DNA from 3 places in the Aurantimonas litoralis genome. Region 2 is predicted to be linked to each of the others. Evidence: riboswitches for the same ligand, from Rfam matches in the RefSeq annotation. Region 2 holds a riboswitch; each other region holds the start of a gene.

Region 1 (10,041 bases), on a different contig from region 2:
TAGAGATCGCCGCCTTCGCGATATTTCTGCGCCATCTTCTCCATGCCCTCCTTCTGCGCCTCGGCGCGGATGTCGTGGGAGATCTTCATGGAGCAGAATTTCGGACCGCACATGGAGCAGAAATGCGCCACCTTGTGCGCCTCCTTGGGCAGCGTCTGGTCGTGGAAGGAGCGCGCCGTCTCCGGGTCGAGGGAAAGGTTGAACTGGTCCTCCCAGCGAAACTCGAAGCGCGCCCGGCTCAGCGCGTCGTCACGCAGCTGCGCCGCCGGATGGCCCTTGGCGAGATCGGCGGCATGGGCCGCGATCTTGTAGGTGACGACGCCGACCTTCACGTCGTCGCGGTCCGGCAGGCCCAGATGCTCCTTCGGGGTGACGTAGCAGAGCATCGCCGTGCCGAACCAGCCGATCATCGCCGCCCCGATGCCCGAGGTGATGTGGTCGTAGCCCGGCGCGATATCGGTGACCAAGGGTCCGAGCGTGTAGAACGGCGCCTCGCCGCAGACCCGCATCTGGCGGTCGACATTCTCCTTCACCTTGTGCATCGGCACATGGCCCGGCCCCTCGATCATCACCTGGCAGCCCTTGGCCCAGGCGATCTTCGTGAGCTCGCCCAGCGTGTCGAGCTCGGCGAACTGCGCTGCGTCGTTGGCATCGGCGATCGAGCCGGGGCGCAGGCCGTCGCCCATGGAGAAGGACACGTCATAGGCCCGGCAGATATCGGCGATCTCCTCGAAATGCTCGTAGAGAAAGCTCTCGCGATGGTGGTGCAGGCACCACTTCGCCATGATCGAGCCGCCGCGCGACACGATGCCCGTAGTGCGGTCCACCGTCAGCGGAATATGGGACAGCCGCACCCCGGCATGGATGGTGAAATAGTCGACGCCCTGCTCGGCCTGCTCGATCAGCGTGTCGCGGAAGACCTCCCAGGTCAGGTCCTCGGCGATGCCGTTCACCTTCTCCAGCGCCTGGTAGATCGGCACCGTGCCGATCGGCACCGGCGCATTGCGGATGATCCAGTCGCGGATGTTGTGGATGTTGCGGCCGGTGGACAGGTCCATCACCGTGTCGGCGCCCCAGCGGATCGCCCAGACCATCTTCTCCACTTCCTCGGCCATCGAGGAGGTGACGGCGGAGTTGCCGATATTGGCGTTGATCTTGACCAGGAAGTTGCGGCCGATCGCCATCGGCTCGACTTCCGGATGGTTGATGTTGGCCGGGATGATGGCGCGGCCGGAGGCGACCTCGTCGCGCACCCATTCCGGGGTGATGAAATCCGGGATCGCCGCCGAATACGGCTCGCCGTCGCGCTCCAGCGCGCGCTTGGCCTCGGCACGCCCGAGATTTTCGCGGATCGCGACGAATTCCATCTCGGCGGTGACGATGCCGGCGCGGGCATATTCGTACTGGGTCACGGCGCGCCCGCCCGTCGCCCGGCGCGGTGCGTTGCGAACCGGAAATTCCGGCGTCAGCTTCTCGGCCGGCAGATTGCCGTTGTCCTCGGGCTGCACCGCGCGGCCCTCGTAGAATTCGGTGTCGCCGCGGGCCGCGATCCAGCTCTCGCGGATGCGCGGCAGGCCCTTGGCGATGTCGGTCTCGACCTGGCTGTCGGTATAGGGGCCGGACGGATCGTAGACGATGACGTCGGGCTCGCCCGCGGTCGGGTGCACGGTGATCGCGCGCATCGGCACGCGGATGTCGGGAAAGGCCGTTCCGGCCAGGTAGATCTTGCGGGAGGCCGGCAGCGGGCCGGCGGTGACGGTGGGTGTCACGGCATTCATCTTGGTTCTCCAGTCGCGCTCGCGTCGGAGATCCAGTTCTGCTTTCGGTGATCGAAAACTCTCGTCGGCCTGTCGGATCGCCCCTGTTGTCGGGGGCTTGGCCCGCATTGCGGGCCGGAGAGGTCGGCGGCTTTCCCATCCCTACGCCAGTATGAACTGGATCAGGTTCGTAGGGTCGCCGCGCGCTTCGCCGATGATCGGCAGCCGTCGGCCTCTCAGTTCCTTGCCGGAACTCCCCTTGGACGAGCGGACGGTAGCAGTCCCCGTGGGGGTGTCAACAGCGGTTGCAGCGGTCGTTACCGAACACCGGCGCGAGACACGAAGAGGCAGAGAGAAGGAAGACGGGAAGCAGGATCGGCAGCGGCCGATCGGGACATCGCGGCGGCGATGCAGGCGATGCGCCGCGGGCCGGGACGACCGGGAGGTGGTCAGGGGTAAAGCCCGAGCCAGAGCCCGCGATGCGTGTCGCGGGCGGTCCGCGGCGCAAGCGGCGCCGTCGGACGAGATGTGTCACATGCGGGCGGCCAGCGCCCCGTCATGCGGCGGCAAAGCCGAGACCCTAGAGGATGTCGAGGCTGACCTTGGCGGTGCCCGAATGGATCATGCCGATCTTCGATGCCGCGGCGCGCGACAGGTCGATGATCCGGCCGCCATGATACGGGCCGCGGTCGTTGATGCGCACGACGACGGACTTGCCGTTGCGACGGTTGGTGACGCGCACCTTGGTGCCGAAGGGCAGCGTCTTGTGAGCCGCCGTCATGGAATTCATGTTGAAGCTTTCGCCGTTCGCCGTGCGGCGACCATGAAAGCGCTTTCCGTAATAAGAGGCGGAACCCGAGGCCGCGGACTTCGTTTCGGCTACGACCGGAGTGATTGCGGCGGAGTACGAACCGACCATCGTTCCGGCGAAAAGCGCGGCCGCGAGAGCGGCCTTCGGCAGAAACTTCATTCTTGGCATGTCCTTGAGATGCGACGTTTGCGACGCCGCTTCCTTCGTCAATTCCTGTGACGAGAAAAAGGACGGACTCTGGCAGCAATAGGGTCTTTCTACGACAGCGGAACTTTTCGGGCCCTGGCGTATCGTCCTGAGCCCAAACGAGGAATTTCCGTCCGAGCCCTGTACTGAATGCGACAGCGATGTCGCATTCGCGCCGATGTCGCCTTAACCGGTCAGACTGCCAGCTTCGGGGTCCGGCCGCTGTCTTCGAGTTCCCATTCGGCCTGCCAGTCCATGCCGTCCTGCGACAGGACGAGGTAGTTGCGCTCGCTCGTATAGGTCGCGCGGCGCGAGGGCAGCGGCCGCAAGCGGATTTTCCGGCCGCGCAGCGGGCTCTCGCCGACCCGCGCGAGAAGGCCGAGCGCAAACGGATAGGCCGGCCCGGGCGCCGGATGGGAAATGCCGGACGCGACGAGCTGGTGCATCACACTCCCGTTCAGAAGCCGCATCTCGCCGCGCGTCGCCAGGTGGATTTCGCCGGAGACGACCACGAGCCCGCCAACGGCCCGCTCGGCGCGATCGGCCAGGCATTGCAGACAGCGGATCCATTCGCGCCGATGTGCCCGGCTCTGCCACTGGTCGCGCAGATCGTCGGACAGCTTGGCGACCCGCGGCACGATGCCGGCGACCAGCTCCGCCCAGCTCAGGCGCGGCCCGAGCACCGGCACGCTGGACATGAGCACGATCCGGTCCGGCTCCGGCGTCGTTTCCAGCGCCGTTTCGAAGCTCTTCCATCCGACCGGCCCCATCACCCTGTCGGGACGGCGTTCGCTGCGCAGGTCCGGCGCGAGGATCGTCAGGCCCGGATAGCGCACCGCAACGCCCAGGCTGCGCGCCTGCCGGTCCAGCGCGATCGCCGGCAGATCGGCCTCGTCCGCCGCCAGCTGGAAGATCAGGAACATTTCGCGCGCCGCCTCGAACAGACCGCGCCCGACGGGACTGTCCAGCAGCGCTGTCGGATGGCTGCCCCAGCCGTCGATGATGTCGTGGTCGTCCCACATCGACACGGACGGCACATGGGCCGACATCGCGCCCATGGCGGGCCGGGCAAAGCTGATCAGATAGCGCTCGAAATAGAAGCGCCGGATCGCCGCGCGCGCCTCCTCGGTCAGCGGGACGGTCCCGCGCTCGTCGGGCTTCAGCGTGGTCCAGCGGCGCACATCCGGATGACAGGCCAGGACGTCGTCGGCATAGAGCTGGTCGCCGCCCTGCAGCATCAGGGAGAACGGCGCGCGGTCGTGCTCGGCGGTGAGCCGGGTCCACATGGCGTCGCGCTCGGCGATGTCGCGCGTGAGATCCCCGTTCTCCTGGCCATTGCAGGAGACATAGGCGATGCGCGCCGCGCCGCCGTCGGGGCTGACGACGGCATAGTCGGTCTCGTCGATGCGGTAGGAGCTGGCGGTGCCGGCTGGCAGCGAGAAATCGTAGCGCCAGACCGTGCGGCCGAACCTTGTGGCCAGCGCAATCGGCTGCGTCGCCTCGCCCGCAGCAAACAGGTCGGGCGCCGCGGCCGCCTCGTCCAGGACGAGGATCGCGGCAAGATGGTCGCGCCGGCCATCGCCGCCGCGTGCATAGAGGATCGGGCCGATCCGGTCCGGGAGCGGATCGGCGGCGGAAACGGTCTCGGTCATCGGCTCCTGCCGGCTTGGCTGTGACCGATGCCCGTCCCGGCTTCGGTCTCGCCCGCCATATAGGAAGCCATGGTTGCCATGCCGACCGCAATGCCGCCATCACGCGGGCCGGACGATCGCATGCCAGCGGAATCGAGGGGGATTGCGGCCTCCGCAGAGCCCCGCGCCGGCCGAACTCAGTCGGTGGTGGCCGTCTGGACGCCGGGCAAGGCCTGCATGCGGGCGTCGAGCGTGGCCGTATCGGCGGCATCCGGCGTCGGCGCGGCGGCTTCCGCCGCACGAACGCGCCCGCCCTTGCCGCTGTCGGCGCGGGCCGGTTGTTCGGTCAGGCCCTGCCAGAGCGTCAGGAACGGATTGGCCTCGTCACCGGTGGTCTTGCGCGGCGCCATGGCGGTGGCCGTCGCCAGACCGGCCGGCGCGGACGTGTCCTGTTTCGGGCTCGGCGCGACGGCGGCGGTGCGGACCTCGTCGATGGCCGCAGCGGCGCCCTTCTTGCGGACCTCCGCCTGGGACGCCATGCGGAAGCCGGCGCTGCGCTGGTCGCGCGAAACCTTCTGGTAGAAGGCGTTGCCGCCGGCAATCACCTTGTAGTGCATGTTGCCGTAGCGGAAGCTCAGGCCCGCCGTGTGGAAGAACTTGGCATCGCCGACAGCAGCGTGGCGCTTGCCCGACAGGACCTCATGGGCGGTCTGCATCGCCAGTTCCTTGCCGGCCCCCATGTCGCGGGTCATCACGCCGGGCGCGAACTGCTTGGGCTGGGCAACCACGTCGCAAACGGAATCGGGATAGCTCGGCGAGCCGACGCGGTTCATCACCACGGTGCCGACGGCGAGCATGCCCTCGCGGCTGGAGCGGTTGGATTCGAAGAACATCGCCCGGGCGAGGCATTCCTGGCTCGGACCGTAGCTGAGGGGCGACACCACCTCCTCGATCTCCGGTGCGCCGACACAGCCGGACAGGACGGCGACGGACAGAAGGGTGGCAAGGGCCGGCAAACGGCCGCGGATCGACAACGTGCTCATGGCGCTGTCGTGGTCACGAAATGTGTCGGCAAACGGGGCGGCGTGTGCGGGAATGACACCGGCAGGCGATTCCGCCAGCCGGTGTTGCCGAATCGCCGCGCCTGCCGCCGGGTCAGACCCGGCGTTCGATCATCATCTTGCGGATCTCGGCGATCGCCTTGGCCGGGTTCAGTCCCTTCGGGCAGGACTGGGTGCAGTTCATGATGGTGTGGCAGCGATAGAGCTTGAACGGATCTTCCAGGTCGTCGAGCCGCTCGCCGGTCGCCTCGTCACGGGAATCGATCAGCCAGCGATAGGCCTGCAACAGCACGGCCGGGCCGAGATAGCGGTCGCCATTCCACCAATAGGACGGGCACGAGGTCTGGCAGCAGAAGCACAGGATGCACTCGTAGAGGCCGTCGAGCTTCTCGCGGTCCTCATGGCTCTGGCGCCATTCGCGCTCGGGCTCGGGCGTATCGGTCTTCAGCCACGGCTCGATCGAGCGCAGCTGGGTGTAGGGCACCGTCAGATCGGGGATCAGGTCCTTGATCACCGGCATGTGCGGCAGCGGATAGACCTTCACGGCGCCGCGGATCTCGTCCATGCCCTTGGTGCAGGCCAGCGTGTTGGAGCCGTCGATGTTCATGGCGCAGGAGCCGCAGATGCCCTCGCGGCAGGAGCGGCGCAGCGACAGCGTCGAGTCGACCTTGTTCTTGATCCACAACAGCGCGTCGAGAACCATCGGGCCGCAATCGTCGGTGTCGACGTAATAGGTGTCGGTCCGCGGGTTTTCCTCGTCGTCCGGCGACCAGCGATAGATCTTGAACTCGCGCACATTCGTCGCGCCCGCCGGCTTGTCCCACACCTTGCCGGGATTGATGGTGGAGTTCTTCGGGAGGGCAAGTTCGACCATGAGGATGTATCCGGTGCCTTTCTGGAATCGTTCGCAACATAAAGCGTGCGCTGCAAAACACCAGAGACGAAACGGCGCGGAAAGGCTTCAAATCGTTTGAAGTCCGGCCGTTTTCCGGTGTCTGCGACGTTGTCTCGCGGCCGCTGCCGGGTGACGCCTGCCTCAGCGATAGATCAGCGTCGGCAGCCACATGGTCAGGGCCGGGATGAAGGTGATCAGGAACAGCACCACGAAGAGCGGCACCAGGAAGGGCGCCGTCGCCGACATGCAGCGCTCGAACGGAATGCCCGACACCCGCGACAGGACGTAGAGCACCATGCCGATCGGCGGGGTCAACAGGCCGATCATCAGGTTGAGCACCATGATCACCCCGAAATGCACCGGATCGACGCCCATCTGCATGGCGATCGGCAGCAGCACCGGCGTCAGGATGGTGATCGCCGCCACCGTCTCCATGAAGCAGCCGACGATCAGCAGGATCAAATTGATCAAAAGCAGGACGACCCACGGATTGTCCGAGATCGTCAGGATCAGCGCGGCGAACTGCTCCGGCGCCCGGTTGGAGGTCAGGATCCAGGCGAAGATCGAGGCCGCGGCGACGATGAACAGGACGACGGCGGTGGTCTCGATCGTGTCGAAGGAGACCCGCAGGAACCGCTTCAGCGTCAGCGTGCGATAGACCACGAGGCCGAGGATCAGCGCCCAGGCGCAGGCCGCGATCGCCGCTTCCGTCGGCGTGAAGGCGCCGGTCAGGATGCCGCCGACGATGATCACCGGGGTCATCAGCGACAGGAAGGCGCGCTTGAAGGTGAAGCCGAGGATCGACAGCTTGAACGGCTGGTCGACCGGATAATTGCGGCGGCGGGCATAGATAGCGATCATCGCCATCAGCGAGACCGCCATCAGCAGGCCCGGAATGAAGCCCGCGGCGAAGAGCTGGCCGATCGAGGCGCCGGCGACGACGCCGTAGATCACCATCGGCAGGGATGGCGGAATGATCGGCCCGATGGTCGAGGACGCGGCGGTGATGCCGACCGCGAAGCCCGGCTCGTAATTGGCGTCGCGCATCGCCTTGATCTCGATGGCGCCGAGGCCGCCGGCATCGGCCACCGCTGCGCCCGACATGCCGGCGAAGATCACCGAGGCGCCGACATTCACATGGCCGAGGCCGCCGCGCATCCAGCCGAAGATCGCCTTGGCGAAGTCGAAGATCCGCTCGGTGATGCCCGCGGCATTCATCAGGTTGCCGGCGAGGATGAAGAACGGGATCGCCAGCAGCGGGAAGGAATCGACGCCGTTGATCATGCGATGGATGACCACGACGTCGGGCACCCGGCCCTCGACCAGGATGAAGATCGCCGAGGAGCCCGCCAGCGCGATGGCGACCGGCACGCCGAGGATGATCATCCCCAGAAGCAGCACGAACAGCATCGTCAGCAGCATGGAAACCCCGAACAACAGGTAAGGCCGCGACCGGCCGGGCGCACCGGCCCGGTGTCGCATGCGAAGGAATGGGAGGCAGCGGCGCGCCTGGGCATCAAAGGCCGGTGCCCGTCAGCGCGAAGCGTTCCGGGTCGATCAGCCGGCTGGTGCCGCTGCGCCAATGGCGGATCAGGGCGACGAGCGCATAGACGGTCATCAGCGCGAAGCAGACCGAAACGCCCCAGTAGACGGAGGATTTCGGCACGTCGATCGAGACCATCTTCTGATGCGTGCGGCCGGCAAGCTGGACGCAGAACCAGCCCATGGCGCCGTAAAAGACCAGCGTGATGACATCGACGGTGATCTGCGCCACGAAGCGGCCCCGCCGCGGCAGGTAGCGATAGAACAGCTCGACCGCGATGTGGCTTTCCTTGCGGGCCGCCATGATCGCGCCGATGAAGGTGACCGCGATCAGAAGGAAGCGCGCGATCTCCTCGGTCCAGCCGAGGGAATTGTTGAGCACGTAGCGCGTGAAGAACTGCAGGAAGACCACGAAGGCTAGGAGCCAGAAGACGCCGAAGACGACGCCGTCGCTCCAGCGCAGATCGGACAGATCGACGGGCTGGTCGGCGAAGGGGTTCGGCTCCAGCGGCTGCACGCCCGCTTCCGGGCCGGGTTCGATTTCAGGTGACGCCATGACCGCATCCGGAACGAGGAGACAGGCCGGGCGCGCTGAGCGCGCCCGGCGAGACTTCCGAGGGGAAGGAGACTATTCGATCGCCTGGAGGCGGTCGTAGGTCTCCTGGTCCCAGGTCGCGTCGGGACCGTTATGCAGCTTCATCGTCGCCTCGCGGAACGGCGTGATGTCGACCTCGTGGACGTTGACGCCCTGCTCGCGGAACCACTCGGCGAGCTTGGCCTCGTTCTCGCGCACCTGCGTGGTGGCGCAATCGGCGGTTTCCTTGAGCACGTCGGAGAGCGCCGTCCGGTCGGCCTCGTCCATCTGGTCCCAGGTCGGGCCGCCGACGATGGTCAGGAGCGCGTCGTTGATGTGAGCGGTCAGCGAGATGTCCGTCTGCACCTCGTAGAACTTCTTGGCCTGGATGGTCGGAAGCGGGTTCTCCTGGCCGTCCACCGTGCCCTGCTGCAGGGCCAGATAGACCTCGGCGAAGGCGATCGGGGTCGGATTGGCGTTCACCGCCTTCGGGAACATCATGTAGAGCGGGGCATTCGGCACCCGGATCTTCATGCCCTCCATGTCAGCCGGCGTGTTGATCGGCTTGTTCGCCGTCACGTGCCGCTGGCCGTAATAGGTGGTGGCGACGACGTGGTTGCCGGTCGCCTCGTTGTAGCCGGCCGCCAGTTCCTTGAAGAGATCGGAGTTGCGGAACGCGTCCCAGTGGTCGTAGCCGCGGAACATGAAGGGCGCTCCGCCGATGGCGATCGGGCCGTAGGCGCGGCCGGCGAAGAGCTGGCCGGTATAGATCACGTCGACGGTGCCGAGGCCGAGGCCTTCGTTGATGTCGACTTCCTTGCCGAGCGAGGACGCCGGGAACACCTCGAAGGAATAGCGATCCTCCGTCGCCGCCTTCAGCTTGTCCGACGCCTCCACCGCGCAGGTATGATACGGCTCGCTGGACTCGTAGACATGGGCGAATTTCAGCGCCGTCTGGGCGAAGGCCGGCTGCGCGGTGAGCGCAATGGCAGTCGCGGCCGAAAGGGCCAGTACATGCTGTGTGTATTTCATCTTGTTCCTCCCCAATGTATACACTGTTTTCAGGCGATCATATTGATTGCATCCCACAGCGCAATGGCCCCATCGTCGTTCTTGACGATCGCTGCCGCAAGGGCGGCGACGCAAAATGAGGCGGGCAGCGGCGCGGCGAGGTATCCGGTCGGTGCGATCGGTCGAGACAGAGGATAGTTCAGACATGTCGACGAATACGGTGCGCCTCGACCCTTCGGACAACGTGGTCACGGCGCTGAAGGCGCTGGAAACCGGCGCCGCGGTCGAGGAGACGACGACGCTCGGACTGGTCCCGCGCGGCCACAAGATCGCCACCCGGGCCATTCCCGCCGGAACGCCGGTGATCAAATATGCGCAGATCATCGGCTACGCCGCCGAGGACATCGCGCCCGGAAGCCACGTCCACACCCAGAATGTCGAGTTCCGCGGCACCGCCCACAATTACGATTTCTCGACCGACCTGCGCCCGGTCGCCATGGTGCCCGAGGACCAGCGCGACACCTTCATGGGCTATCGCCGCAAGGACGGCCGCGTCGGCACCCGCAACACCAT
Region 2 (10,041 bases):
CTCGGGCATTCTGGAGAGCCGCGCCTTGATGGCCTTCCAGGAACCGCTGGCCGAGGCGCTGATCGGCCACCGGCTGGCGCTGCCGACGGTTGCGACCTGGTGGTGCGGCCAGGAGGCGGAGCGGGCCCATGTGGCGGCCCACCGCGACCGGCTGCAACTGGCCGACGCGTTCCCGCCCTCCGCCGCGACCGGCGATGCCGGGCCGGCCTTCGACACCGGCGACAGCGGATCGCGCCTCGTCGCAGAGGGGTTCCGGCTGGTCGGCCAGGAGATCGCCCGTCTGTCCACCGCGCCGGCCTTCGTCGACGGCGTGCTGGAACCGCGACCGGTCACCCTGCGGGTCTTTCTCGCCCGCGACGAGGATGGCTGGCACGTCATGCCGGGCGGCTTTGCCCGCATTGCCGATTCCCGCGACGCCCGCGTCGTCTCCATGCAGAAGGGTGGCCGTTCCACCGACGTCTGGATCCCCTCCGAGACGCCGGCGAGCCCGGTCACGCTGCTCGGCTCGGGCGACCGTTTCCTGCGGCGGCTGCCGGGGGCGCTGCCGGCAAGGGCCGCCGACAATCTCTACTGGCTCGGCCGCTATGCCGAACGCTGCGAGGTCGCCACCCGGCTTCTGCGGCTCTACGCGGCGCGGGCCGGCGAAGGCCAGCGGCTGGCCGAGGTGGAGGCCAGTGTCGCGACGCTTCTGTCAGGGCTCGGCGTCTCGATCCCGCCGGCAGACCCGGCAACGGGCCTCCTGATGCTGGCCCGCCAAGCCGCCAGCACCGCCTCGCGCATCCGCGACCGGTTTTCGCCCGATGGCTGGCGCAGCCTGAACGAGATCGTCGAGCTGATCGAACAGGCCATCGCCGACGATGACCGGGACATCGTGGCGCTGACCAGCCAGATCCTGACGCGGCTGTCGGGCTTCACGGGCCTCGTGCGCGAGAACATGTACCAGTTCACCGGCTGGCGCTTCATGCAATGCGGCCGGCGGATCGAGCGCGGCCAGATGTCGGCGCTGATCGCGGCGACGCTGATGCGGGACGCGCCACCTGAAGGCGCGCTGGAGGCCCTCCTCGAATTCACCGACAGCCGTGTCACCTATCGCCGCCGCTATTCGGTGGATCTGTCGCAGGAGACGGTGGTCGACCTCACGCTTCTCGATCCGCTCAATCCGCGTTCGCTCGCTTTCCAGGTCAACGATCTGGAGGCGCGGCTGGTGGAACTGCCGGGCGTGAAGTCCGGCGAGACGCCGGACATGCTGTTTCGCCGGGTGGCGCGCCTCAAGGTCCGGCTGGAAACCGCCGAGGCGGCGGAAGTGGACACCGCCTTCCTCGAACGTGTCGCCGGCGATCTCGGCCTTTTGTCGGACCTGATCGGACGCCGCTATCTGATGGCCGGCCCGGCCACCCCGACCGACGGGGGCGGCCCGGAATGATCTACGACATCCGCCTGCAGATCGGCTGCGCCTATCCCTCCGCCGTCGCCGATGCCCGCCATCTCCTCTATGTGCGGCCCCGCAACGACAGCGGCCAGCGCGTCCTCACCTCGACGGTCGTCGTCTCGCCCGATCCCGACGAGCATCATCACGAGCATGATTTCTTCGGCAATCCGGTCGAGGACGTGGCGTTCCGCCGGCCGCATGGCGAACTGGCCGTCGATATGCGGGCCCGCGTGCGGGTCGACCGCGCTCCGGTCGATCTGGCGGCAACGCCGACGGCCGATGCCATCGCCGACGCCGCCATCACCTGGCGCGGCAGCGACGCGCTGTCGCCGATCCATTTTCTCGGCCGCAGTCGCCGCATCGTGCCGGCCACCGACATCACCGCCTATGCCGCTTCGAGCCTCGACGAGGCGCCGCAGGCGGGCCCGGGCGTGCTGGCGCTGGCGCGGCGCATCCAGGACGACTTCGCCTACGAGCCCGGCGCGACGGACGTGCGCACCGGCGTCGCCGAAGCCTTTTCGCGCCGCCGCGGGGTCTGCCAGGACTTCGCTCATGTGATGGTGGCGGGCCTGCGCGGCGCCGGCATTCCCGCGGCCTATGTCAGCGGCTTCCTGCGCACCGAGCCGCCGCCCGGACAGCCGCGCCTCGAAGGCGCCGATTCCATGCATGCCTGGGCCGCCGCGTGGCTCGGCCCGGATGCCGGCTGGGTGGGGTTCGACCCGACCAACGGGGTCGCGGTGGAACGGGGCCACATCATCGTGGCCATGGGCCGTGACTATGACGACGTCGCCCCGGTCGCGGGTGTCGTCGTGACCGCGGGCCACCAGCAGACCTCGCATGCCGTCGACGTGGTCCCGCTGGACGGCGCCACCGCCGCGAGCGACTGAGGCTTATTGCGGACTCATCGTTGCAAGTCGTAACGAAGCGTCGACATCTTTCGCGCTAGTATCCCTACGTCATCTTCGTTTTTCGCGGGCACATGCAGATCCATACCCCCACGATGCTCCTTGTCCTGAGCGCGCTCTGTCTCAGCGCCAGCCTCTGCCATCTGGTCGAGTGGCGGAATCTGCGCGAGACGGCGCTGCTGTACTGGAGCGCCGGCATGGGTCTGATCGCGCTGGCTGCGGCCACGGCGCCGCTGCGGGTGTTCGAATTCTATGCGGTGGCCATCGGCGGGGCCAATGCGCTGCTGCTCGCAGGCTACGCGCTGCTCTATGTCGGCTTCGCCCGGTTCTGCGATGTCAAAACCAGCCTCTGGTGGTATGCTGGGCCAGTCGTCTGGCTGCTGTTCTACGGGCTGTCCCCGGCGGCAGAGAGCGTCGAGGCCCGGGTCGCCGTGATCTCGACCATTTCCGCCTTCTATTCGCTGGCCATCGCGCTGACCCTGCTCAACCCGACGGCCCGCAGCGGCCCGGCGCTGATCCTCAGCGCGGCCTTCGGTGCGCATGGCCTGTTCTGCGCCCTGCGCGTGATGCTGGTCGGCCTGCCGGCCGCCGTCTCCGACCAGCAATTGATGACCGGCTTCCTGTTCACGCTGGTGATGACCCAGGCCATCCTGATGATCGGCGTCAGCACCTATCTCGTCATCGCGATGGTGCGCGGACGGCATGAGCAGTCCCTGCGCCGCCTGTCGGAAACCGACTTCCTGACCGGCATCGACAACCGCCGGGCCTTCACGACCAAGGCGACCGCGCTTCTCAACGACGCCGATGCCGGCGACGTCGCCCTGCTCCTGTTCGATCTCGACCGCTTCAAGAAGATCAACGACGATCATGGGCATGGCTGCGGCGACGAGGTCATCAAGCTGTTCGTCGACAGCACCGCCGACCATCTGCGTCCGACCGACGTCTTCGCCCGGCTCGGGGGCGAAGAGTTCGCCGCCCTCGTCCGGCGACGCGACAAGCACGAGCCGGCCGTCATCGCAAGGGCGATCGTGCGCGGATTTGCCAATCAGGCCCGTACCGTCGGCGGCCGGTCGATCGCGGCCACCGTCAGTGCCGGCGTGGCCACCAACGAGGCGAACCGCGACCTGAACGGCCTGCTCACCGCCGCCGACCAGGCGCTCTACCGCGCGAAATCCATGGGCCGCGACCGCGTCGAGGCCGTCGCGGTGGACGTCCCGAAGGATGGACCGCCCGCGGACGACGCCTTGCTGCAGGTCTCCTGAGCCGAGCGCCCAGCTACCAGTGACCGTGGAAATGGTGCGTCGGACCGTGCCCGGATCCGACGTCCAGCCGGTCCGCCGCGCCGATGGCACCCGCGACATAGGCCTTGGCGATCCTCACCGCCGCGAAGGCGTCGCCGGTCAGCGCCAGCTGCGCCGCCAGCGCCGAGGACAGGGTGCAGCCGGTGCCATGGGTGTTGCGGGTTTGAACACGCGCGCCCTCGAACCATTCGCGCTGCGTTGCCGCCACCAGCAGATCCGGGCTGTCGTCGCCGCTCAGATGGCCGCCCTTCAACAGCGCCGAGCCGCAGCCCAGCGCCTGCAGGCGGGTCGCGGTCGCCTCCATTTCGTCCCGGTCGGTGGCTTCCTCCGCATCCAGCAGCACGGCCGCCTCCGGCAGGTTCGGCGTGATCATGTCGGCAAGGGGCACGAGTTCGCTGCGTAACGCCGCCACGGCCTCCTCGGCCAGCAGGCGATCGCCGCCCTTCGCGACCATGACCGGGTCGAGAACGACGTTTCGCGCCTTGTTCCGCTTCAGCGCATCCGCGACGGCATGGGCGATGTCGGCGGTGGCGATCATGCCGATCTTCACCGCATCGACGCGGATATCGGCGAAGACCGCATCGATCTGGCGGGTGACGAAGTCGGGCGAGACCAGTTCGACGCCGCTGACGCCCCGGGTGTTCTGGGCGGTCAGCGCGGTGATGACGGCCATGCCGTAGACGCCGTTCGCCGCGAAGGTCTTCAGATCGGCCTGGATGCCGGCCCCGCCGGAGGGGTCCGAGCCGGCGATCGAGAGAACGTTGCGGATGGTGGACTGGCTTGGCATCGCGGTCGGCTCCTGGCCGACGACGAGCCCGACGGAGCATGTGAGAGACCCCGCCGCGACTCCCTCCGCCGGCATTATCCGGGTCAGGTTCGAAGGGTGCATCTCAGCCCGCCGTTTCCGGCAGGCGCCCCCGTCACGCATTCGGTTCTACGCGGTCGCCGCCTTCATGTCAGCAGCGCCCGCGACGGGACGGCGGCGACCGGCCGCCGTCCCGCCTTCCGGCCGATCAACCTTCCTGCACCAGGACGATGGTGCCGAGCGGCGGCAGCGACAGGGGGATCGAGTAGGGCCGGCCGTGCACCGACACCTCTTCGGCGTCCTTGCCGCCCATATTGCCGACATTGGAGCCGCCGTAGATCTCCGAATCGGTGTTCAGGCGCTCGACCCAGCGGCCGGGCAGCGGTACTCCGATCCGGTACTCGTGGCGCGGCACCGGCGTGAAGTTCGACACGATCAGCACCGGATTGCCGGCCCGGTCCTTGCGCATGAAGGCGATGACGCTCTGCTCGACATTCGACGTGTCGACCCATTCGAAGCCGGCCGGATCGCAGTCGAGTTCGTAGAGCGCCGGGATCTCGCGATACATGGTGTTGAGATCGCGCACGAGGCGCCGCATGCCCTCGTGACCGGGCTGCTCTAGGAGATGCCAGTCGAGGGAGCGGTCGTGGTTCCACTCGCCGACCTGGCCGAACTCGCCGCCCATGAAGATCAGCTTCTTGCCGGGATGGGTCCACATGAAGCCGAAATAGGCGCGCAGATTGGCGAATTTCTGCCACTCGTCACCCGGCATCTTGCCGAGCAGCGAGCCCTTTCCGTAGACCACCTCGTCATGGCTGAGCGGCAGGACGAAGTTCTCCGAATAGGCGTAGACCATGCCGAAGGTCATATGGTGGTGGTGGTAGCGCCGGTTGATCGGGTCTTCCTGCATGTAATGCAGGGTGTCGTGCATCCAGCCCATGTTCCACTTGAAGTGGAAGCCGAGGCCCCCGGCGAAGGTCGGGCGTGACACGTCCGGGAAGGCGGTCGATTCCTCGGCATGGGTCGTCGCCTTGGGATAGTACTCGCCGACCCGCTCGTTGGTGTCCTTCAGGAACGCCATGGCCTCGAGATTCTCGCGCCCGCCATGGATGTTGGGCTCCCATTCGCCGTGCTCGCGCGAATAGTCGAGATACAGCATCGAGGCGACCGCATCGACGCGCAGGCCGTCGATGTGGAAGCGGTCGAGCCAGTAGAGACCGTTGGCGACCAGGAAGTTCTCCACTTCCGGCCGGCCGTAATCGTAGATCAGCGTGTTCCAGTCCTTGTGGAAGCCGCGACGCGGATCGGGATGCTCGTAGAGCGCGGTGCCGTCGAACTGGCCGAGGCCATGGGTGTCGGTCGGGAAATGCCCCGGCACCCAGTCGAGGAGCACTCCGATGCCGGCTTGATGCAGCGCATCGACGAGGCGTGCGAAGCCTGCGGGCGATCCGAAGCGCGAGGTCGGCGCGTAGAGGCCGATCGGCTGGTAGCCCCAGGACCCGTAGAAGGGATGCTCGGAGACCGGCAGCAACTCGACATGGGTGAAGCCCATGTCGCGTACATAGGGCACCAGCTCGGCGGCCAGTTCGTCATAGTCGAGATAGGCGTTGTCCGGACCGCGCCGCCACGACCCCAGATGCACCTCGTAGATCGAGATCGGCTTCTCGCGATCCTGCCAGTCGGCCGCATGGGCCTGGAATTCGTCGTCCTTCCATTCGTGCTCGACGAGCCCGTCGACGATGGAGCCGGTCGACGGCGCCATCTCCTGCAGGAAACCGACCGGATCGGTCTTCAGCGGCAAAAGGTTTCCGTCGGCGCCGATGATCTCGTATTTGTAGACCTCGCCGCGCCCGACGGCGGGGATGAACAATTCCCACACGCCGCACTCGTGGCGCTTGCGCATGACATGGCGGCGACCATCCCAGGAATTGAAATTGCCGACCACGGACACGCGCCGGGCGGCTGGCGCCAGCACCGCGAAGGCCGTGCCCTCGACGCCGTCCATGATTGTCGGATGGGCGCCGAGCTTCTCATAGAGGCGGTAGTGATTGCCTTCCGCCAGCAGATAGACGTCCTGCTCGCCCAGCACCGTGCCGAAGCGATAGGTGTCCTCCTCCTGCCAGCGTTCGCCGCCATGCGTGAACTGCAGGCGATAGGCGTCGTCCGGTTTCAGGCCGGACACGTAGCCCGAATGGAAGCCGTCGGCACCGCCCGCTTCCAGCTCGCCCAGGAGCTTGCCCGCCGTGTCCACGACCGCGGCCGTCTCGGCACCGGGCCGGAAGACGCGCACGATGGTGCCGCCGTCGGCCTTGCGCGGTCCGAGCACGCCGAAGGGATCGCCGTGAATGCCGCGGCCGATGGCATCGATCTGATGCGCGTCGGCGCGATGGTCGGTCGAAGCGGCCGCTCCGCGCGATGAGGAACTCGTCAGCGTCATTTCAAAACCTGTCGTTTCTCGAGGAGCGCCACGATTCCCCGCAGCGGGATCGACAGCCATGCGGGGCGCATCGTCGCTTCGTAGCGCAGTTCATAGAAAGCCTTCTGGAGCACGAAGAGATCCAGCAACTGCCCGGTCGCCGGGTCGGCAAGCGACATGCCGGAGGCCTCGCTCCAGCGCGCAAGGAAGGTCTCGGTGACCTCGTCGCGCCAGCTCTCGGCCATTTCGCGCAGCCGCTCGACGGTGCCCTCGTCGGCGGGGCCCGCCTTGTCGCGAGCGGAGAAGGCGGCGTAGTCGAAGGAACGGATCATGCCGGCCACGTCCCGCAGCGGCGAGGATTTGCGCCGCCGCTCTTCCAGGTCGCGGCCCGGCTCGCCCTCGAAGTCGAGGATCGCCACGTCGTTCTTGGCGACCAGAACCTGGCCCAGATGGTAGTCGCCGTGGATCCGGGTGCGGTGCGAATTGACCGTCAGCTTCATGAAGCCGTCGAACCAGGTCAGGATGTCCTTCTCGGCCCCGAGCAGGCGATCGACGTCCAGACCGATGCCGTCGCCGGCATTGTCGCGCATGCGGCGCAGCACGGTCAGCGCATCCGTCGCCTCGCGCTTGGCTTCGGCCAGCATCTCCGCCAGCGACGCCGTGTCTATCGGCTCCGGATCGAAGGCCGGATCGCCGGTGACCGTCGCCAGCGCCGCGTGCATCTCGCCGGTCCGCGTGCCCAGCACATCGCCGACATCGATCTGGATGGCGAGCTTGAGATCGCTCATCGGCGCGATCTCGGCACCGTCTTCCGTGGCCGGCTCGTTGGAATAGGCGTGGTCGCGCAGATAGCGCGCCAGCGCATCGGTGACGACGGTCCAGGCGTCGCCCTGGTTGCGGACCTGCTCGAACAGCGCCGCGATCGCCGTGCGGCTGCCATCCTCGCGCACCAGTTCGATCGAGCCGAGCAGCGCGGGCGCGGCCTCGAAATCGGTCTTCTCGGTGAGGAAGCGGGTGATCTCGAGTTCCGGCTGAACACCGTCGCGCAGGCGGCGGTAGAACTTCAGGATCGCCTCGTCACCGACAAGGACGGAGGTGTTCGACTGCTCGCCGGCGATCGCATGGATCTGTTCCGGCTCGACGAGCAGGGCCCGTGCCAGCCCGTCGCGTTCGGTTTCGGACGCGGCAACGTGCAGGGACGCACCGCCGAGATCGATATCGACACCGGCCGCGATCAGCGAGACGACGAGCTTGGCGAGATCCGGGTCCCGCGTGCCGTCGACGACGGCACCGATGCGCGGACCCTGCCGGATCTTGGTCAGGGTGTAGGGCAGCAGCGGGGCTTGCGAGCTCAGATTCTCTTCGCCCCATTTGGCGCTGAGCGGCATGAAGTAGCGGTGCTGGCCGTCCTCGGCCTCGACGACGATCTCGTTGAAGAGATGGCGGCGGGAGTTCGGGGTCGGCGGCCCAAGCACTTCCAGCGAGACGCTGCGCTGGCCCTCGGCCTTGGCGGCGAACCAGCGCTGGCCGCCGACGAATTCCGGCAGCACCGATTCCAGTTCATGCTGATTGCGCGCATTGATCGTGCCCTTCAGGTCGCCGGAGACGACGAGGGTCGAGAAGGCGGGCAGCGGCGTCGGCTCGGGCGCCCTCGTCGCGGTCGCGGCGAGGTCGAACCAGAAAAAGCCGAAGGCCGGCAGGGTCAGCATGTAGGTGCCGGTGCCAATCTGCGGGAAGGTCGACAGGCCGAGCATCTCCACCGGCATGGCGCCGGCGAAGTCGGCGAGTTCCAGCTCAACCGCCTGCGCCGAAGACGAGAGATTGGCGACGCACAGGATGCGCTCGTCGCCATATTCGCGCAGATAGGCGAGAATCTTGCGGTTCGACGGATAGAGGAACTTCACCGTACCGCGGCCGAAAGCTTCCTTGGTGCGACGGACCTGGATCAGGCGCCGCATCCAGTTGAGCTGCGACGCCGGATTGTTCGACTGCGCCTCGACATTGACGGCCTGGTAGCCATAGACCGGGTCCTGGATCACCGGCAGATAGAGCCGCTGCGGATCGGAGCGGGAGAACCCGCCATTGCGGTCGGCGGACCACTGCATGGGCGTGCGCACGCCGTCGCGATCACCGAGATAGTAATTGTCGCCCATGCCGATCTCGTCGCCGTAATAGACGGTCGGCGTGCCGGGCATCGACATCAGCAGCGCGTTGAGAAGCTCGACCTTGCGGCGATCGTTGCCCATCAGCGGGGCGAGCCGGCGGCGGATGCCGAGATTGATCCGGGCGCGGGTGTCGGCCGCATAGGTCGACCAGAGATAGTCGCGCTCCTCCTCGGTGACCATTTCCAGCGTCAGCTCGTCATGGTTGCGCAGGAAGATCGCCCACTGGCAGTTGGCCGGGATCTCCGGCGTCTGCCGCATGATGTCGGTGATCGGGTGCCGGTCCTCCTGCGCCACCGCCATGTACATGCGCGGCATCAGCGGGAAGTGGAACGCCATGTGGCACTCGTCGCCGTCGCCGAAATAGGGACGGGTGTCCTCCGGCCACTGATTGGCCTCGGCCAGGAGCATGCGGTCGGGATAGTGCTTATCCAGATTGGCGCGGATCGCCTTCAGGACGTCGTGGGTCTCCGGCAGGTTCTCGTTGTTGGTCCCTTCCCGCTCGACCAGATAGGGGATCGCGTCGAGCCGCAGCCCGTCGACGCCCTTGTCCAGCCAGAAGTGCATGACCGACAGCACTTCCTCCAGAACCTTCGGATTGTCGAAGTTCAGGTCCGGCTGGTGCGAGAAGAAGCGGTGCCAGAAATACTGCTTGGCGACCGGGTCCCAGGTCCAGTTCGACGTCTCGGTGTCGGTGAAGATGATCCGGGTGAGATCGTAACCCTTGTCGTCGTCGGCCCAGACATAGAAGTCGCGCTCGGGCGAACCCTTGGGCGCGTTGCGGGCGGCCTGGAACCAGGGATGCTGGTCGGAGGTGTGGTTGATCACCAGCTCGGTGATCACCCGCATGCCGCGGTGATGCGCTTCAGCGATCAGCCGCTCCACGTCCTCGATATTGCCGTAGGACGGATTGACCGAGCGATAGTCGGAGATGTCGTAGCCGTCGTCGCGCAGCGGCGAGGGATAGAACGGCAGCAGCCAGATCGCCGTCACGCCCAGCGCCTGGATATAGTCCAGCTTCTC
Region 3 (10,041 bases), on a different contig from region 2:
TCGGGCCCGAGCCGCATGCCGTAATCGGTGAGCACCGGGGTCTGCCAGTCGGCGCAGCCATAGGTGCCGGGCTCGGCGATGTTGAGGCAGGTGACGTCGCGCAGAGGCAGCGCCGCCATGGCCGCCGCCCGCGCCGGGCCGAGGCGGGGCGCGGCCCAGAAGTCGCGAAACACGATGACGACCTTGTCCACCTTGCCGACGATGGCGTTGAACCACAGCATCTCGTCGTCGGGATGCGCGCCGATGATCATGGAATTGGTCAGAAAGTCGGGCCTGGCAGGCATTTATGTCTCGCTGGTCTTCGTCGATACTGTGCGGCGCAGCATGACCCCGCGCAGGCGGCGAAGTTTTTCGCGTATCGCAAAGACTAGCCGGGCGGCCCGGCCCAGTACAGTGGGTGTGCCGGTGAGGATGAAGATCGGTGTCGGCGCGGTGCCGAAATCGGTCTTGAAGTGTTCGTCGCCGATGGTGAAGTCGAAGATGCGGCCGCCGCGCGCCAGCCAGTCCTCCATCATCAGATCGTAGAGGACGAGACCGGGGGAGTGGCGGCCGAAATTGTCGTAGTCGGCGCCGATCAGGAGGTAGAGCAGCCGCTCGCCTTGGGTGAGGGCGAAGACATAGGCGATGGGCGTGTCGCCCTCCGACAGGCGGTAGAGGGCGCAGAAGCCGGCGCCGCTGCCGCGCTCGGCGATGGCGGCGTAGAATCGGGCGACGTCCGGCGTCTGGATCGGGTCGCCGTCGAAGCGGCCGCTGCGCAGATCGCGCAGCCGGTGGACGGCTTCGGCGGCGGCGGCGCCCTCCAGCCGGTCGAGCCGCACGGCGGGGTTCTTCAGGAGGCGTTTCTTGCGGCGGTCGAGATATTTCTGGAAGCTGCGCGAGAAGGTCGTCCGGCGCCAGTCGGCATAGGGCGCCGTCAGGGTGGCGGCATGGGCGCTGAAATCGGCGGGTTCCGGTTCGGCGGCCAGGAACAGCCGCCAGTCGGCGACGGCTTCGGGCCGGACCGGGCGCAGGCGCAGCATGTCGTGGGCCGGCAGGACGGCGCGGATGCGGGCGGTGAGCGTCGTGTCGGCGGCGAGCGCCGGGCGGCTGGCCGGGTCGATCACCGGCGCGGCGTAGTCGCTGACGCCGAGATCGGTGGCTTCCAGGAGCCGGATGCCCTGAACGCGGCGCAGGATCAGCGGCAGGACGAAGGCGAGGCGGCCGTTTGGCTGGCGGCCGGTGACGATGACGGGCGCAGCGCCCCGCGCCGGCGCCAGCATCGCGTAGAATGTGCCCAGCCAGAGCGGATGGGCGAAGGCCCCGGTGGCCGCGGCTTCGAAGAGACGGGCATAGTCCGGGCCAGAAAAGTCGAAGCTCTTCTCGCAGGCGATACGCAGGTCGTGATCGTCTGATGCTGCTGGCATGGGATCAGGGTCGCCCGTTTCGTGCAGCATTGTTACCGGTGACCCTGTTGATATTCGGTTGACGCGATCGTGATGGCGAAATGCTTGCTTAGCCGGCAATGTCTATGCCGGCGGATCGGCGGCAGCGATGGGGCGAAACGGGCCACGGCCGGTCGCGGCTAGCATTGTGGGCCGAGATCGCGTATATGCGCCGCAGCGCCGGGCGGTTTGCCTGCCCCGCGCTGTTCATGGCCCTCGCTGGACGACATCCCGGCCAGGGCGACCAACCCTCACATTTTCCAAGAAAGGGAATCCGATGTCGATTACGCTTGAGCGCAAGGCCGAGCTCATGAAGGAATACGCCACCAAGGACGGCGACACCGGTTCGCCGGAAGTCCAGGTTGCGATCCTGACCGAGCGGATCACCAACCTTACCGAGCATTTCAAGGACCACAAGAAGGACAACCACTCGCGTCGTGGCCTTCTGAAGATGGTCTCCCAGCGCCGCCGCCTCCTGGACTATCTGAAGTCCAAGGAAGAGCAGCGCTACACGACCCTGATCGGCCGTCTCGGACTGCGCCGCTAGTCAGTTTTCCGGCGGGCCGGGGGCGATACGCTTCCGGCCCGCCGCTTATGCCGCTTCCGCACGTCGGAGGCGGTCATGCCCCGGTACCCGGCGCGCCCGCAAGGCTCGCAGGTCCGACCCTTCGAACGGTCACGGGGCAGGATTGCCGGATGCTTCCGGTGCGAATGCGGGTCGCCCCCGCCGCGTGCCACAAGTGAAGCCTCCCGTCGTCTTGCCCGTGATGCGTTTCGGCACCGCAACGCGCGCCGCCCATGACCACTAGAAAGCGGTTTCGGCGCGCAGGATGAAAAGGCAAGAACATGTTCGATACCCATAAGGTGGAAATCGACTGGGCGGGACGTCCGCTCACCCTCGAGACCGGCAAGATCGCCCGTCAGGCCGACGGCGCCGTGCTGGCGACCTACGGCGAGACCGTCGTTCTGGCGACCGTCGTGTCGGCCAAGCAGCCCAAGCCGGGCCTCGACTTCTTCCCGCTGACCGTGAACTACCAGGAAAAGACCTTCGCCGCCGGCAAGATCCCGGGTGGCTTCTTCAAGCGCGAAGGCCGTCCGAGCGAGAAGGAGACGCTGGTCTCCCGCCTGATCGACCGTCCGATCCGCCCGCTCTTCGCCCAGGGCTACAAGAACGAGACCCAGGTCGTTGTCACCGTCCTGCAGCATGATCTGGAGAACGATCCGGACGTGCTGGCGATGGTCGCCGCTTCGGCCGCGCTGACCCTGTCGGGCGTGCCCTTCATGGGCCCGATCGGCGGCGCGCGCGTGGGCTACATCAACGGCGAGTACAAGCTGAACCCGCATGTCGACGAGATGGCCGAGTCGCAGCTCGACCTGGTCGTCGCCGGCACCGAGGGCGCCGTCCTGATGGTGGAATCGGAAGCTCACGAGCTGGCCGAAGATATAATGCTGGGCGCCGTCATGTTCGGCCATCGCGGCTTCCAGCCGGTGATCGACGCGATCATCAAGCTGGCCGAGCATGCCGCCAAGGAGCCGCGCGAGCACGTCGTTGCCGACTATTCGGCGCTCGAGGCCGAGATGCTGCAGCTGGTCGAAGGCGAGCTGCGCGACGCCTACAAGATCACCGACAAGACCGAGCGCTACAACGCCGTCGACGCGGTGAAGGCCAAGGTCACCGGCCACTTCCTGCCGGAAGGCGTCGAGGACACGAAGTACTCCAAGGAACAGGTCGGCACCGTCTTCAAGTCGCTGCAGGCCAAGATCGTCCGCTGGAACATCCTCGACACGGGCGGCCGCATCGACGGCCGTGACCTGAAGACGGTCCGCAAGATCGTCTCGGAGGCCGGCATCCTGCCGCGCGCCCACGGTTCGGCACTGTTCACCCGCGGCGAGACCCAGGCGCTGGTCGTCGCCACGCTCGGCACCGGCGAGGACGAGCAGTTCGTCGACGCCCTGACCGGCACCTACAAGGAGCGCTTCCTGCTCCATTACAACTTCCCTCCGTACTCGGTCGGCGAGACCGGCCGCATGGGTTCGCCCGGCCGCCGCGAGATCGGCCACGGCAAGCTGGCATGGCGCGCCCTGCGTCCGATGCTGCCGGCACCGGAGCAGTTCCCCTACACGATCCGCGCGGTCTCCGAGGTCACCGAGTCGAACGGCTCGTCCTCAATGGCGACCGTCTGCGGCACCTCGCTGGCGCTGATGGATGCGGGCGTTCCGCTGAAGCGTTCGGTGGCGGGTATCGCCATGGGCCTGATCAAGGAAGACGAGCGCTTCGCGGTGCTGTCCGACATCCTTGGTGACGAGGACCATCTCGGCGACATGGACTTCAAGGTCGCCGGCACCTCCGAGGGCATCACCTCGCTGCAGATGGACATCAAGATCCAGGGCATCACCGAGGAGATCATGCAGATCGCCCTCGACCAGGCCAAGGGCGGCCGCCTGCACATCCTGCAGGAGATGGGCCAGGCGCTGTCGGAAAGCCGCGCCGAGCTGGGCGAGTTCGCCCCGCGCATCGAGGTCATGCAGATCCCGACCGACAAGATCCGCGACGTCATCGGCGCTGGCGGCAAGATCATCCGCGAGATCGTCGAGAAGACGGGCGCCAAGATCAACATCGAGGATGACGGCACGGTGAAGATCGCATCGTCCTCCGGCAAGGAGATCGAGGCGGCCAAGAAGTGGATCCACTCGATCGTGGCCGAGCCGGAAGTCGGCGAAGTCTACGAGGGTACGGTCGTCAAGACCGTCGAGTTCGGCGCCTTCGTGAACTTCTTCGGTTCGCGTGACGGTCTCGTCCACATCTCGCAGCTCGCCGCCGATCGCGTCGCCAAGACGACCGACATCGTCAAGGAAGGCGACAAGGTCTGGGTCAAGCTGATGGGCTTCGACGAGCGCGGCAAGGTTCGCCTGTCGATGAAGGTCGTCGACCAGGAGACCGGCCAGGAGATCAAGAAGGGCGAGGAAGACGCCGCCTGATCAGGCCGTCTCTTCGCTGACAGAATGAAAGGCGCGTCCCTCGGGGCGCGCCTTTTTCGTTGGGGTAAGGGTCGCGACCTTCGGACCCGATCGGTGCCTACGCGTCAGGCGGACCGCCGGTGCCGCCGCCGCGACGAGCGCTCCTGCAGCCGGGCGATCGCCTCGAGTGCGTGGAGGGCGAGCGGCAGCCGCGCGACCTCCTCGACCTGCGGGCGGGTCAGGCCGGTGACGTCTTGCAGGATATGGTCGTCGACGCGCAAAAGGGTGTTGAAGGCGTCGCGGCAAAGCCGCTGCCGACGCTTCTCCACCGTCCAGTTATGCAGCCAGCCGACAAGGCCGGGTTGACCGGTCGTCTCCTCGTGGAGCCGGATGGGCTGGGGCAGGGCCGAATGATGCAGTATGAGAACCTCCAATTGCCGATGGGCCGAATGTGAGGGTTTCTCATTGATGAGACAAACGAGAAGGAGTAAGCCTAGCGGCAAGTTTCGCTAACAGGAGGCTCCGCCTGTGCTGACCCCCAGTCTGCCCAATCTCGACATGGACCTCGCCCGCACGATGGTGGCGATCGCCGACACCGGCAATTTCTCGCGGGCCGCCGAGCGGGTGCATCGCAGCGCGTCGGCGATCAGCCTGCAGGTGAAGAAGCTGGAGGACATGGTGGGCCGAGACCTGTTCCGCCGCGACGCCCGCAGCGTGGCGCTGACCGCCGACGGCGAGATCTTCCTCGGCTATGCCCGCCGCCTCCTGAAGCTGAACGACGAGGCCTTCTCGCGCTTCCTGTCGCCCTGCTGCGAGGGTAGCGTGCGGCTGGGCGTGCCCAATGACAACGGCGTGGTCGCCATGCCGGAAATCCTCCGGCGCTTCGCCCGGACCCATCCTAAGGTCGAGGTGGAGGTGCGGCTGGACCGCACCGAGGAATTGCGGCGGCGCTGCTGGTCCGGGGAGCTCGATCTCGCCGTCTACAGTCACGACGAACGCCTCGACGGGCCGGACTACATCCATTCCGAGCCGCTGGTCTGGGTGGGCGCGCGCGGCGGGCTCGCCGTGGCCGAAACGCCGCTGCCGCTCGCCCTCGCCGATGCCGGCTGCGCCTGGCGCGGCATGGCGCTGGCGGCGCTGGACGCCCGCGATATCGACTACCGCGTCGCCTATACCAGCGAGTTCTGCACCGGCCAGCTTGCGGCCGTCGCCGCCGACCTGGCCATCGCGCCGCTGCCGATCAGCGTCGTGTCGGACGACATCGTGCAGCTGGGCGCCGAGCGCGGCCTGCCGCCGCTGGGCAATTACCGCATGACGCTGGCCCGCCGCGACGGCGCCGGCCCGGTCGCCGATGCGCTGGCCGCCCATGTGACCGCCAGCTTCTGCGCCATCGCCGAACGCGGCACCCGGCTGTTCGCCTGACAGGCGCGGGGACTGGTATGATCAGGCAGCAGGCGTATCGTGGCCGGGGGCGCGTCGTCTGACGCGGGGCCGGCGGTCATTCTGTGCGACCGGTGCGTTGGGGAGCCTTGAGGGAGGATGAGGGAATGCCGGGGCTGATCATCCGCGTCGTGGCGGCGCTGTTTCTCGGGCTCGTCTCCAGCCAGTCGCTGGAATTCACCCAGCAATATCTGCAGCGCCTCGGTGGCGCCGTCGATGAATTGCGCAAGGTCGTCGAGCGTTTCGACGCCAGTGCCGCGGCCTCCGACCTGTCGCGCAGCGAGGCCGTCACGCGGTTGCGCGAGAACCGCGACGCCTTCGTCGCGCGCCAGGGCACGGACGCCGAACAGACGATCGCACGGTATGACGCGGTGGAGCGGCGCTATCGCAGCGTCGCCGAATCGGCGCCCCTGTTCCGCCCCTTCGTCGCGGCCGGCGATCCGGACTGGGAGATCGCCGAGCGGGCCGCCGCCGACTATCGGCCGGCCCTGCCGATCACCGTCGAGGGGCTGCTTCTGGCGGTCGCGGGTTTCGCCCTCGGCTGGGCGATCGGCGCCGGCGGCCATGGCGCCGCGCGCATGCGCCGACGCCGCCGCGAGCGTCGGCTGCCGTCGAGCTGAGCCCGCGACCGCGATCTTGGCGCGGCGGCGTTGACAGCGCCGCCTGGGAGGCACAGATTCCGTCCATCCAAGGGGAGTTCCGGCAGGGAACTGAGAGGCCATCGGCCGCCGAAAGGCGTGAGCGCGTGGCGACCCTTCGAACCTGATCCGGTTGAGACCGGCGGAGGGATGGAATGCGGTGGCCATGGCATGCGGTTCGCCGCCGGCGAGCGCCGCGCCGCCGATCTTTCCCCTGCCCATCACCCGGATCTCCGAGACGCGTCGAGGAGGATCGAGACAATGGCCGACCGGGTCGCCTGTTTGCACGACGCCTGCTGCATCGGCGGGGCCTGACCATGCGGGTTGCCGTCATCGGGGCCGGCGTTGCCGGGCTTGTCACCGCGCTGGAACTCGCCGAGCGGGGCGCCGATGTCGCGCTGTACGAGGCGGCGCCCGAGCTTGGCACCGCCGCCGCGTCGTGGCTGGCCGGCGGCATGCTGGCGCCGCACTGCGAGGCCGAGAGCGCCGATGCGGCCATCGTCGCGCCGGGTCTGGCGGGGATCGACTGGTGGTCGCGGCATGTACCGGACGTCGCGCGCCACGGCACGCTGGTGCTGGCGCCCTGGCGCGACCGCGCGGACCTTGCCCGCTTCGCCCGCCGCACGCAGGGTCATGAGCGGCTCGACGCCGACGCGATCGCCGCGCTGGAGCCCGATCTCGCCGGCCGTTTCGGCGAGGGCCTGTTCTTTGCCGAGGAAGCCCATCTCGATCCGCGCCGCACGCTGGAGGCGCTGGCCGAACGGCTGCTCGAACGCGGCGTGGCGTTGCATTTCGGCAGCCGCGTCGCGGCCGCCGACCTCGACCATGATCGCATCGTCGATGCGCGCGGCATCGCGGCGCGACCGGAGCTGCCGCGGTTGCGGGCGGTGCGCGGCGAGATGGTGCTGCTGCGCACCAACGAGGTGTCGCTGGCGCGGCCGGTGCGGCTCCTGCATCCGCGCTCGCCGATCTATGTCGTGCCGCGCGCCGACGGGCTGTTCATGGTGGGCGCGACCATGCTGGAAAGCGACGACGATCGCGGCATCACCCTGCGCGGCACCGTCGAGCTGCTCAACGCCGCCTATGCGCTGCATCCCGCCTTTGCCGAGGCCGAGCTGGTGGAGACCGGCGCCGGCCTGCGGCCCTCCTATGCCGACAATCTGCCAAAGGTGACGCGGAGCGGCCGGGTTATCAGCCTGAACGGGCTGTACCGCCACGGCTTCCTGCTGTCGCCGGCCATGGCGGCGGAGGCCGCCGCCGAAATCTTCGCAGAGACGCTGAAGGACGCATCATGAGAATTTCCGTCAATGGCGAGGAGCGCAGCGTCGAGGCCGCCACCCTCGACCGGGCGCTCGTCGAACTGGGCTATGAGGGCGCCGTGGTCGCCACCGCGCTGAACCGCGACTTCGTGCCGAAGACCGAACGCGGGACGGTGCGGCTTGCCGAGGGCGACGCCATCGAGATCATCGCCCCGATGAAGGGAGGCTGAGCATGGACACGATCGACACCGACACGGCGCACGCCGTGACCGGCATGGACATCTATGGCCGCCGCATCGCCTCGCGGCTGATGCTGGGCACCTCGCTCTATCCTTCGCCGCAGATGATGACCGATGCGATCAAGGCGTCCGGGGCCGGTATCGTCACCGTCTCGCTGCGCCGCGAATCCGGCGAGGCGCGGGCCGGCCAGGCCTTCTGGGAGCTGATCCGCGGCCTCGGCCTCGACGTCCTGCCCAACACGGCCGGTTGTCATTCGGCCCGCGAGGCGGTGACGACGGCCCAGATGGCCCGCGAGATCTTCGGCACCGACTGGATCAAGCTGGAGGTGGTGCGCGACGCCGAGACCCTGCAGCCCGACGTGTTCGGGCTGGTGGAGGCGGCCCGCATCCTGACCGGCGAGGGCTTCGAGGTGCTGCCCTACACGGTGGAGGATCTGTCGGTCGCCGACCGGCTGGTCGAGGCCGGCTGCCGGGTGCTGATGCCCTGGGGTGCGCCGATCGGCTCGGGGCTCGGGCTGAACAACCGCTACGGCCTGCGCCAGCTCAGGGCGCATTTTCCCGACGTGACGCTGGTGGTCGATGCCGGGCTCGGCCTGCCGTCGCAGGCGGCCGCCGCCATGGAGCTCGGCTATGACGGCGTGCTCCTGAACACGGCGGTCGCGAAGGCCGGCGATCCGGTGGCGATGGCGCGGGGCTTTGCCCTGGCGGTCGAGGCCGGCCGGCTGGCCTTCGAGGCGGACCCGATGGCGCCGCGCGACATGGCGGCGCCCTCGACGCCGATGCTGGGGCAGGCGATGCTCGGCGATGTCGGCGGACCGGGAGGTTCGCGATGAGCCGGGCGGAGGGACATCGGAGTGGGGAGCGCGGTGCCGAGGAGCGGCCGGGGACGGGGCTACGGCTCGATCCGTTCTACCTGATCGTCGACGATGCCGAGATGGCCGAGCGGCTGGTGCCGGTCGGGGTCAAGCTCCTGCAATTGCGCGCCAAGGACTTGGACGCGGCAAGGCTGCGGCAGGAGATCCGCCGCACGCGCGATGTCTGCGCGGCCCATGGCTGCCTGCTGGTGATCAACGATTTCTGGCGGCTGGCGATCGAGGAGGGCTGCGATGTCGTCCATCTGGGGCAGGAGGACCTGGCCGAGGCGGACCGGGCGGCGATCAGTGCGGCGGGCCTGAAGCTCGGCATCAGCACCCATGACAGCGCCGAGCTCGCCGTGGCGCTGGCCGCCGAGCCCGATTACGTCGCGCTGGGGCCGGTCTGGCAGACCAAGCTGAAGGTGATGAAATGGGCGCCGCAGACGCCCGAGCGTCTCGGCGTCTGGCGCCAGCGTATCGGCGATCTGCCGCTGGTGGCGATCGGCGGCATCACCGTGGAGCGGCTGCCGCAGGTCTTCGCGCAGGGCGCCGACGGCGCCGCGGTGGTCACCGACGTGACCCGGGCCGCGGACCCGGAAGCGCGGGCGCGCGAATGGCTCGCGGCGACCGCGCCCTACCGGCGATAGGCTTTGAGGCTGTGAGTGGGGAGGGCGGCTACTTGCCGCCGCTCTCGTCCTCGCCCTCGACGACCGCCTTGCGGTGTTCCTGGGCCTTCAGCTCCTCGAGCGACGGCATCGACATGATGTTGTAGCCCGAATCCACATAGTGGATCTCGCCGGTGACGCCGTTCGACAGCTCCGACATCAGGTAGAGCACCGCGCCGCCGACTTCCTCGATCGAGGTGTTGCGGCGCATCGGCGCGTTGCGGCGCTGGAAGTTGAACATCAGCCGGGCGTCGGAGACGCCAGCGCCGGCCAGCGTGCGCACCGGTCCGGCCGACACGCTGTTCACCCGGATGTTGCGCGGTCCGAAATCGGCGGCGAGATAGCGCACCGAGGCTTCGAGCGCGGCCTTGGCGACACCCATGACGTTGTAGTTCGGCATGACCCGCACGGCGCCGCCGTAGCTCATGGTCACCATGGAGCCGCCATTGGTCATGATCTCCGCGGCGCGCTTGGCGACCTCCGTGAAGGAGAAGCAGGAGATCAGCATGGTGCGGGTGAAGTTCTCCCGCGTCGTGTCGGCGTAGAGGCCCTTGAGTTCGCTCTTGT

The links. A riboswitch is a leader RNA that binds a small molecule or an ion and turns the genes downstream of it on or off. The one in region 2 is predicted to bind thiamine pyrophosphate.
Region 1: it holds a riboswitch for thiamine pyrophosphate, as region 2 does, so the genes downstream of both, thiC (phosphomethylpyrimidine synthase ThiC) here and thiD (bifunctional hydroxymethylpyrimidine kinase/phosphomethylpyrimidine kinase) in region 2, are expected to answer to the same signal.
Region 3: it holds a riboswitch for thiamine pyrophosphate, as region 2 does, so the genes downstream of both, thiO (glycine oxidase ThiO) here and thiD (bifunctional hydroxymethylpyrimidine kinase/phosphomethylpyrimidine kinase) in region 2, are expected to answer to the same signal.

Annotation. Positions count from the first base shown of each region.
Region 1 is NZ_JAPFBM010000003.1:217,146-227,186, reverse strand. It holds gene thiC (phosphomethylpyrimidine synthase ThiC) at 1-1,778, opposite strand, end outside; TPP riboswitch at 1,900-2,027, opposite strand; gene N7I30_RS08570 (septal ring lytic transglycosylase RlpA family protein) at 2,338-2,727, opposite strand; gene N7I30_RS08565 (alkaline phosphatase D family protein) at 2,949-4,406, opposite strand; gene N7I30_RS08560 (cell wall hydrolase) at 4,583-5,428, opposite strand; gene N7I30_RS08555 (succinate dehydrogenase iron-sulfur subunit) at 5,541-6,320, opposite strand; gene N7I30_RS08550 (TRAP transporter large permease) at 6,483-7,763, opposite strand; gene N7I30_RS08545 (TRAP transporter small permease) at 7,858-8,439, opposite strand; gene N7I30_RS08540 (sialic acid TRAP transporter substrate-binding protein SiaP) at 8,512-9,489, opposite strand; gene N7I30_RS08535 (UxaA family hydrolase) at 9,674-10,041, shown strand, end outside.
Region 2 is NZ_JAPFBM010000001.1:801,109-811,149, forward strand. It holds gene N7I30_RS03810 (circularly permuted type 2 ATP-grasp protein) at 1-1,423, shown strand, start outside; gene N7I30_RS03815 (transglutaminase family protein) at 1,420-2,316, shown strand; gene N7I30_RS03820 (GGDEF domain-containing protein) at 2,409-3,596, shown strand; gene thiD (bifunctional hydroxymethylpyrimidine kinase/phosphomethylpyrimidine kinase) at 3,610-4,422, opposite strand; TPP riboswitch at 4,466-4,564, opposite strand; gene glgB (1,4-alpha-glucan branching protein GlgB) at 4,649-6,877, opposite strand; gene treS (maltose alpha-D-glucosyltransferase) at 6,874-10,041, opposite strand, start outside.
Region 3 is NZ_JAPFBM010000005.1:322,223-332,263, forward strand. It holds gene N7I30_RS13425 (PIG-L family deacetylase) at 1-284, opposite strand, end outside; gene N7I30_RS13430 (GNAT family N-acetyltransferase) at 285-1,403, opposite strand; gene rpsO (30S ribosomal protein S15) at 1,615-1,968, shown strand; gene pnp (polyribonucleotide nucleotidyltransferase) at 2,268-4,400, shown strand; gene N7I30_RS13445 (hypothetical protein) at 4,505-4,813, opposite strand; gene N7I30_RS13450 (LysR substrate-binding domain-containing protein) at 4,908-5,801, shown strand; gene N7I30_RS13455 (DUF2937 family protein) at 5,927-6,439, shown strand; TPP riboswitch at 6,500-6,625, shown strand; gene thiO (glycine oxidase ThiO) at 6,775-7,752, shown strand; gene thiS (sulfur carrier protein ThiS) at 7,749-7,946, shown strand; gene N7I30_RS13470 (thiazole synthase) at 7,991-8,788, shown strand; gene N7I30_RS13475 (thiamine phosphate synthase) at 8,785-9,456, shown strand; gene fabI (enoyl-ACP reductase FabI) at 9,485-10,041, opposite strand, start outside.